Skermanella sp. TT6: one gene and its partner. The main gene of each other region encodes a partner of the protein of the gene in region 2 in a complex. Links are inferred from orthologs where the notes say so. Each region holds a gene or a part of one and is shown on either strand. Other genes may lie near its edges.

Region 1 (4,669 bases), 1.3 Mb from region 2 along the record:
CCGCCCCGCCGACGGCGGAAGGGACCGTCTCGCCCAAGGGCGCGTAAGGAGGCATCGGGTTCCAGAGCCGGCTTTCGCCCTGATGGGCGGAGGCCGGCATTGCCCGGATCCGGAAGCGAAGAAAGCCGCTGCGGAGGATGCTCCGCAGCGGCTTTCTTCATGCCCCCGACCCGCAGGCCGGGAACGGCATCGCTGCCGGCCTACTCCCGGTTCCACCAGCCCCGGCGAGCGGGACGCGGCGGCTGCTCGGGAGCGGCAGGCTCCGCTTCCGGAGAGGGCTGGGTTTCCGGCGCGGGTTGCGGGGCCGGTTCGATCGGTCCCGGCGCCACGTCCATGAAGAGGTCGTCACCGGCGCTGGGCTCCTGGGGCAGGGGCTCGGGCACGGGCTCTGGCACCTGCTCGACGGGAGACGCCTCGACCAGGGCCTCGGATTCCGCGACCTTCTTCTTGCGGGGAGCCCGCTTGCGGACCGGCTTGGCAGGAGCCTCAGCGGCCGGAGCCTCCTCGGCGGGAGCCTTCGCGGCCGGGGCCTTGGCAGCTTTCTTCTCCTTGGGCGCGACCTCGGCCTCGGGTTCCGCGACCTTCTTCTTGCGGGGAGCCCGCTTGCGGACCGGCTTGGCAGGAGCCTCCTCAGCCGGGGTTTCCTCGGCCACCGGCGTCTCCGCGGCCGGAGCTTCCGTGGCAGGAACCTCGGTAACCGGTGCCTCGGCGGCGGGTGCCTCCGCGACGGGTGCCTCCACGACCGGTGCCGGTTCGGGCTGCTCGGCCACGATCTCCGCCGGGATGGCCGGTTCGCCCACCGTCACGGGAGCGATCTCCTCCGGGGCCGCGGGTTCGGGCACCGGTTCGGGCTCGGCCCGGGGCTGCTCGGCGACCGGCTCCGGCTGGGGAGTGGGTTCGGGCGCCGGTTCCGGCGCGGGGGGCGCGCCGATGTCGCCGAACGGATCGCCGAGATCGTCCATATAGTCCCGGGGCTGCTCGGCAACCGGTTCCGGGGCCTGCTCGCCCGTCGGGACCGTCTCCGGTGTCTCCTGCTGGTCGCCGTCGTCGGTGAAGCCGTTCTCGAAATCACCCTCGGCCCGGCCGCGGCCACGGCGGCGTCCGCCGCGCTTGCCGCGCCGGCGCTTCTTGCGCAGGCCGTTCGCGTCGGTCTCGTCAGCCTGGCCGTTCTCGGACTCGTCCCCTTCCTCGCCATCATCGGCGTCATCGTCGCCGCCGGTGTCGATATCGCCGTCGAACTCCTCGGACTGCTGGTCGAGCGCGGTCTCCTCCACCGGTTCGTCGGCGGCCTCTTCCCGTTCTTCCTCGCCCTGGTCGTCGGTCCGGGCTTCCGTCCGGTCGTCGAAACGGCGGCGGCGGCGCGACCGGCGGCGGCGGCGGTCGCCGCGCTCCTCGCCCAGCTCCTGCGGAGCGGCCGCCGCGGCGGGCTGCGCCTCCGGGGCTTCGACGGTCTCCGCCTGTTCGGCGGCCTCGTCTTCCTCCGCTTCCCGTTCGAGCAGGCGGTCGGTCTCGGCGTAGATCCGCTCCGGGCTGATGACGGGCGCGGTCTCCTCGCCGGCCTGGCGGGCCTTGATCCGCTCCAGGCGGTATTCCGGCGGGATCAGCGTGTCGTCGCCGAACAGGAAGACGCGGAAACCGTAGCGGCGCTCGATGTCGGCCAGCGCGTCGCGCTTCTGGTTGAGGATATACAGCGCGATCTTGGTCGCCACATGGACCGTGATCTCGCTGGAGCGCTTGCGGATGCCTTCCTCCTCGATCGCCCGGAGGACATAGAGCGCCGCGGACTCGATGGAACGGACCATGCCGGTGCCCGAGCAGTGCGGGCACTTCTCGAAATTGGTCTCCATCAGGCTTGGGCGCAGCCGCTGGCGCGACAGTTCGAGAAGCCCGAAGGGCGAGATGCGGCCGAGCTGGATGCGCGCCCGGTCGTTCTTCATCGCCTCCTTGATGCGGCGTTCGACCGCGGCGTTGTTCCGCGCGTCCTCCATGTCGATGAAGTCGATGACGATCAGCCCGGCAAGGTCGCGCAGCCTCAACTGGCGCGCCACCTCGTCGGCGGCCTCCAGGTTGGTCTTGTAGGCCGTCTCCTCGATGTTCCGCTCGCGGGTTGACCGGCCGGAGTTGACGTCGATCGCGACCAGCGCCTCGGTCTGGTTGATGACGATGTAGCCGCCGGACTTCAGCTGGCAGACCGGGCTGTGGATCGCGTCGATCTGGCTTTCGACCTGGTAGCGGAAGAACAGCGGGATCGTCTCGTCGCGGTAGCAGTGGACCTTCCGCGTGTGGCTCGGCATCAGCATGTGCATGAAGTCGCGGGCGACGCGGTAGCCCGCTTCGCCTTCGACATGCACCTCGTCGATGTCGTTGGTATAGAGGTCGCGGATCGACCGCTTGATCAGGTTCGCTTCCTCATAGATCAGGGCCGGCGCGCTCGACTGGAGCGTGAGGTCGCGGATGCTGTCCCACAGCCGCAGCAGGTACTCCAGATCGCGTTTTATCTCCGGCTTAGTCCGCTCCATTCCCGCGGTGCGCAGGATCACCGCCATGCCTTCGGGAATGTCCAGGTCCGACAGCATTTCCTTCAGGCGCTTGCGGTCCTGCGGATTGGTGATCTTGCGCGAAATCCCGCCGCCGCGCCCGGTGTTGGGCATCAGGACGCAATAGCGGCCGGGCAGGGACAGGTATGTCGTCAGGGCGGCGCCCTTGTTGCCGCGCTCCTCCTTGACGACCTGGACCAGCAGGATCTGCCGGCGCTTGATGACTTCCTGGATCTTGTAGCTGCGCAGCGGACGGGGGCGGCGGCGCTGGACGTCCTCGGCCTCGTCGCCGACCAGTTCGTCCACCGGGCCCTCGTCGGAATCGCCCCGGCCGCGGCGGCCCTGCCGGTCGTCGCGGCGGCCGCGCGGCGTATCCTCGCCTTCATCCTCGTCGGCGTCGGCGTCTCGGGAATAGTCCCGATCGTCCTCGTCGTCGGACTCGACGGTGGCGGGATGCTCGGCTACCGGCGCCTGCGGCACCGGGTCGGCCGGCGACTCGACTCCGGCGCCGAACTCGGCTGCCGGGGCGGGCAGCCCTTCCGCGCCGGGGTGGATGACGTCGCCGGCGGAGGGCATCGCTCCGGGATCGCCGGAGGGCGCCGAGGCGGCTTCGGCCCGGTGGTCGCCGGTATGGCTCTCGTCCGGGTCGTAGGGCTCGCTGCGCTCCTCGCGCGGCAGGCTCGCCGGCTGGTAGCGGGTCGGCTTGTCGTCGTCGGGGCCGTCATCCTGCCCGCCGGTGTCGCCGTCGGGCGCCCCGTCGGAACCGGAGTCGCTCTCCGCCTGGAAATCGGGCGCCGGTTCATCCGGCGCGAACCAGTCGTGGGGGATGTCGTTCTCGGCGTGATGAACGGTGCCGGCCTGGCGATCCTCGGCCGGTGCCTCGGCTCCACGCTCCGAGGCGGCGGGATCGGACGGCTGGCTTTCAGACGGCTGGCTTTCATAGGAGGGCTGCTCGCCGGTCCCGGGAACCTCGCCGGAGGGCTCGGCCACCGGGGTTTCCGAGGCGGGCCGGCCGGAGTCGCCGCCCGACTCGTCGCGTCCTTCCCCGAACGACTCGGAGCGGCCCTGGCGGCGTGAGCCGCGGCCCGGCCGGGGATCGCCCATCTCGACGTCGGCGCCGATGGTGTCCTCGCGCTCTTCCAGGTCGCGTTCCTGGGCGAGCAGCGCTTCGCGGTCGGCGACCGGGATGCGGTAATAATCCGGGTGTATTTCCGAGAAGGCCAGGAAACCGTGACGGTTGCCGCCGTACTCGACGAAGGCGGCCTGGAGCGATGGCTCGACCCGCGTCACCTTGGCCAGGTATATGTTGCCTTTTAACTGCTTCTTGCTGGCGATTTCGAAATCGAGCTCGTCCAACTTGTTACCATTGACCACGACCACCCGAGTTTCCTCGGAATGGGTCGCGTCAATCAACATGCGCTTTGCCATATGTCTACCTCGTGACGCCGCCGGGCCCCCGCGCGACTTACGGGTGGCGGCGCGTCATCGTCAAAGGCGAAGCGTTCGGCACGGGTCCCGCCTGATCGTCTAACGGCGCTTTCCACAGCAGCCAGGACGGGCGGGGCACCGGACGCCGGGCTTACGGCCCTACGGGGCCGAAGCCAGCTTCAAGGTTTCTCCTCCACCGCAGGTTCCGTAAGCGCCACCCGGCCGGTGCGCTGCCTGAAAAAAACCTATAAGTGGCAGCACGTTACCCGAAGGCGACGCCGCCTCTCCCAAGTGGGGATCGGCGGAATGCGGTATGTCGCACCCCTACCATAATGGGGGGCGGCACATTCCTCAATCACAGAATTGTCTTGTTGGAATGGTGACAGTGGGCTGCGGCGCAACCGGCGCGGCACGCGGCGGACTTCCGGGCGGCGGCGTCGCGGGATTGAGGCTGTTTGTGATGATCATGCTTGAACACTTTGATTTTCTTAGGGTATATCTATGGCAAAATCGATCGTTAGGGCCCTTTCGGAGACCGACGCTGCGCGCGCTGTTCCTGATCCTCGCCGTCTTCTGGCTTGCCGCGGCGCACGCGGGGCAGGCGGCTGCGCGGCCCGCGGTCGTCGATGCGCGGCTCGGCGTCCATCCGGACAAGACCCGATTCGTGATGGAGGTCACCGACCGGATCGATTTCAGGGTCTTCA
Region 2 (3,283 bases):
GCCGTGGTCGCGATAGCTGGTGATGATGCTGTCGCCGGGGATCAGGACGTTCTGCATGCCCACGACCACCGCCTCCTGGCCGATATACAGGTGGCAGAAGCCACCGATCAGGCCCATGCCGTACATCTGCCCGGCCTTCTCCTCGAAGCGGCGGATGAGCAGCATCTCGCGGTAGTACTTGAGCAGTTCCTCGGGTGAATATTGAGGGGTTTCGTCAGCCTGCGGCTTGCGACGTCTGGACGTAGCCAAGTGCTCCTCCCGATGTTAGGCGGGAGGGGTCCGTCCCTTCCCGCCCAGGCTCTTGCTTGGGATAGAACTAACGCCGTACCGCTCACAGCGCAACTGCATTTCTCGCAATACCTTGTAATCTAACGTGAATTTGGCCTTAACCTGGATTCAGTTAAGCTCATGGCAATGCAATGCTTTTTCAGCGCCTCGGTGATCAGGGCTGACCGGCGGTTACCGGCGGCGCAACGCTGCTACGCGGTACGAGAATGATAACGTCGTCCGGGTGGCTGTAGTTCAGTACCGCCCGGGCGCGTTCATCCAACATGTCCGGATCGAGATGATCACGCCGCAGCAGGGACGCGCGCTTCTCCAGCTCGATGCGCTGCTCGCTGACCTGGGCCAGGGTGGCCTGGGCCTGCTGGATCTCGCTCTGGAGATGGGAAAGCGCGATCAACCCGCGGTCGCCCTGGACCGCGTGATACGCGAAATAGCCGACGATGGCGGCACCGATCGCGGGGCCGATCGTCTGACGCAGGGCGCGGCCCATGGCGTCTTTTACATGATCTATTGCAGTCATGACGCGATGGAATCACGAAGATTTCCATCGCGTCAAATGAAAACTATCGATTGGGCAACAGGTGCCGCAAATGTTGCAGCGTTACCCGCGGATGACGCTCTTTCCCGCGAACCGCGCCGAACTGCCGAGCTGTTCCTCGATCCGGATCAGCTGGTTGTATTTGGCCAGCCGGTCCGACCGGGACAGGGATCCGGTCTTGATCTGCCCGCAGTTGGTAGCCACCGCCAGGTCGGCGATGGTGGCGTCCTCGGTCTCGCCCGACCGGTGGGACATGACGGCGGTGTAGGAGGCCTTGTGGGCGATCTCCACCGCGTGGAGCGTCTCCGACAGGCTGCCGATCTGGTTGACCTTCACCAGGATGGAGTTGCCCACGCCCCTGGCGATGCCGTCCGTCAGGCGGGTCGGGTTGGTCACGAACAGGTCGTCGCCGACCAGCTGGACCTTGCCGCCGATCGCCGCCGTCAGCGCCGCCCAGCCGTCCCAGTCGTCCTCGGCCATGCCGTCCTCGATCGAGATGATCGGGTAGCGGCCGATCAGGTCGGTCCAGTAGGAGACCATGGCCTCGGCGTCGAGCACCTTGCCCTCGCCCGCCAAGTCGTACTTGCCGTCCTTGAAGAACTCGGTCGAGGCAGCGTCGAGGGCCAGCATGATGTCCTCGCCGGGCTTGTAGCCGGCGGCCTCGATCGCCTTCATCACGAAGCCCAGCGCGTCGTCGGTCGAGGCGAGGTTGGGGGCGAAGCCGCCCTCGTCGCCGACATTGGTGTTGTGGCCGGCGTCCTTCAGCTTCTTCTTCAGGGACTGGAAGACCTCGGCGCCCATGCGGATCGCGTCGGCGCAGCTCTCCGCCGCGACCGGCATGATCATGAATTCCTGGATGTCGATCGGGTTGTCCGCGTGGGCGCCGCCGTTGATGATGTTCATCATCGGGACCGGCAGCATGTTGGCGAAGGCGCCGCCGACATAGCGGTAGAGCGGCAGGTCGGCCTCCTGCGCGGCGGCCTTGGCGACCGCCAGGCTGACGCCCAGGATCGCGTTGGCCCCGATCCTGCCCTTGTTGGGCGTGCCGTCCAGGTCGAGCATCAGCGCGTCCACGGCACCCTGCTCGCTGGCCTCCATGCCCGCCAGCGCGTCGAAGATCTCGCCGTTGACGGCATCGACCGCCTTCAGCACGCCCTTGCCGCCATAGCGGCCCTTGTCGCCGTCGCGCAGCTCGACCGCCTCGTGGGCGCCGGTCGAGGCTCCCGACGGGACGGCGGCCCGGCCGAAGGCGCCGGATTCCAGGGTGACGTCGACCTCGACGGTCGGATTGCCGCGGCTGTCGAGAATCTCGCGCGCGTGGATGTCGGTGATGACGGACATGATTAACCCCGAGGTGGCTTTATGGCGTTGTCGGGGCGAAGTCATAAAGGCCGCGGGGCGGGTTATCAAGGCGGCAGGCGGCACGTCCTCCGCGGTCGCGCCGCCTCTGCCGCCGGATCAGACCAGCCGGCTCTGCTCGATCGCGGCGCGGATGAAATCGGTGAACAGGGGGTGCGGGCTCAGCGGCTTGGACTTCAGCTCGGGATGGAACTGCACGCCGACGAACCAGGGGTGGCCCGGCAGCTCGACGATCTCCGGCAGGGTGCCGTCGGGCGAAAGGCCCGAGAAGAGCAGGCCCGCCGATTCCAGCTGGCCGCGGAAATTGATGTTGACCTCGTAGCGGTGGCGGTGCCGCTCGCTGATCGTCTCCGACTCATAGATCTCCCGGATCTTCGATCCCTCGACCAATCGGCAGGGATAGGCTCCCAGCCGCATGGTGCCGCCCAGGTCGTCGCCGCCGGTCCGGAACTCGGTCTGGTTGCCGCGCTGCCATTCGGTCATCAGGCCGACCACCGGGACGACGTCGCGGCCGAACTCGGTCGAGCCGGCGTTCGGCACGTCCGCCATGTGCCGCGCCGCCTCGATAACGGCCATCTGCATGCCGAAGCAGATGCCGAAATAGGGCACCTTGTGCTCCCGGGCGAACTGGACCGCCCGGATCTTGCCCTCCGAGCCGCGCTCGCCGAAGCCGCCGGGCACCAGGATGCCGTGGACATGCTCCAGATGCTGGACCGCGTCGTCGGACTCGAAGATCTCGGCGTCGATCCAGTCCAGCCTGACCCGGACATTGTTGGCGATGCCGCCGTGGATCAGCGCCTCGGCGAGCGACTTGTAGCTGTCGAGAAGGCTGGTGTACTTGCCGACCACCGCGATGGTCACCTCGCCCTCGGGCTGGCGGACGGTCTGGACGATCCGGCGCCAGCGGCTGAGGTCCGGCTCGCCGTCGTGGGGCAGGCCGAAATAGCTCAGCACCTGAACGTCGAAGCCCTGCTCGTGGTAGCTGATCGGAACCGCGTAGATCGTGTCCACGTCGAGGGCCGCGATCACCCGCTCCTGCCGGATGTTGCAGAACAGGCCGATCTTGCGGCGCTCGCTCTCCGGGATCGGCCGGTCGGCGCG

What was found.
Region 1: the proteins of eno (region 2) and IGS68_RS18335 are in contact, whole or in part, in a solved structure (PDB 2FYM), measured with the Escherichia coli proteins. The link is inferred for Skermanella sp. TT6 from one-to-one orthologs.

The regions. Positions count from the first base shown.
Region 1 is NZ_CP067420.1:3,917,977-3,922,645, reverse strand. What follows is about bases 1-4,362. They hold IGS68_RS18335 (Rne/Rng family ribonuclease), read right to left. Parts: upstream 3,966-4,362; coding sequence 201-3,965; downstream 1-200. Other genes in these bases: aspS (aspartate--tRNA ligase), read left to right, coding at 1-47. In the rest of the region: IGS68_RS36190 (N-acetylmuramoyl-L-alanine amidase), read left to right, coding at 4,633-4,669. UniProt on the Escherichia coli protein: Endoribonuclease that plays a central role in RNA processing and decay. Required for the maturation of 5S and 16S rRNAs and the majority of tRNAs. Also involved in the degradation of most mRNAs.
Region 2 is NZ_CP067420.1:2,649,797-2,653,079, reverse strand. What follows is about bases 26-3,001. They hold eno (phosphopyruvate hydratase), read right to left. Parts: upstream 2,165-3,001; coding sequence 887-2,164; downstream 26-886. Other genes in these bases: IGS68_RS12470 (CTP synthase), read right to left, coding at 2,282-3,001; IGS68_RS12480 (FtsB family cell division protein), read right to left, coding at 443-775; pdhA (pyruvate dehydrogenase (acetyl-transferring) E1 component subunit alpha), read right to left, coding at 26-249. In the rest of the region: more of pdhA, read right to left, coding at 1-25; more of IGS68_RS12470, read right to left, coding at 3,002-3,283. UniProt on the Escherichia coli protein: Catalyzes the reversible conversion of 2-phosphoglycerate (2-PG) into phosphoenolpyruvate (PEP). It is essential for the degradation of carbohydrates via glycolysis.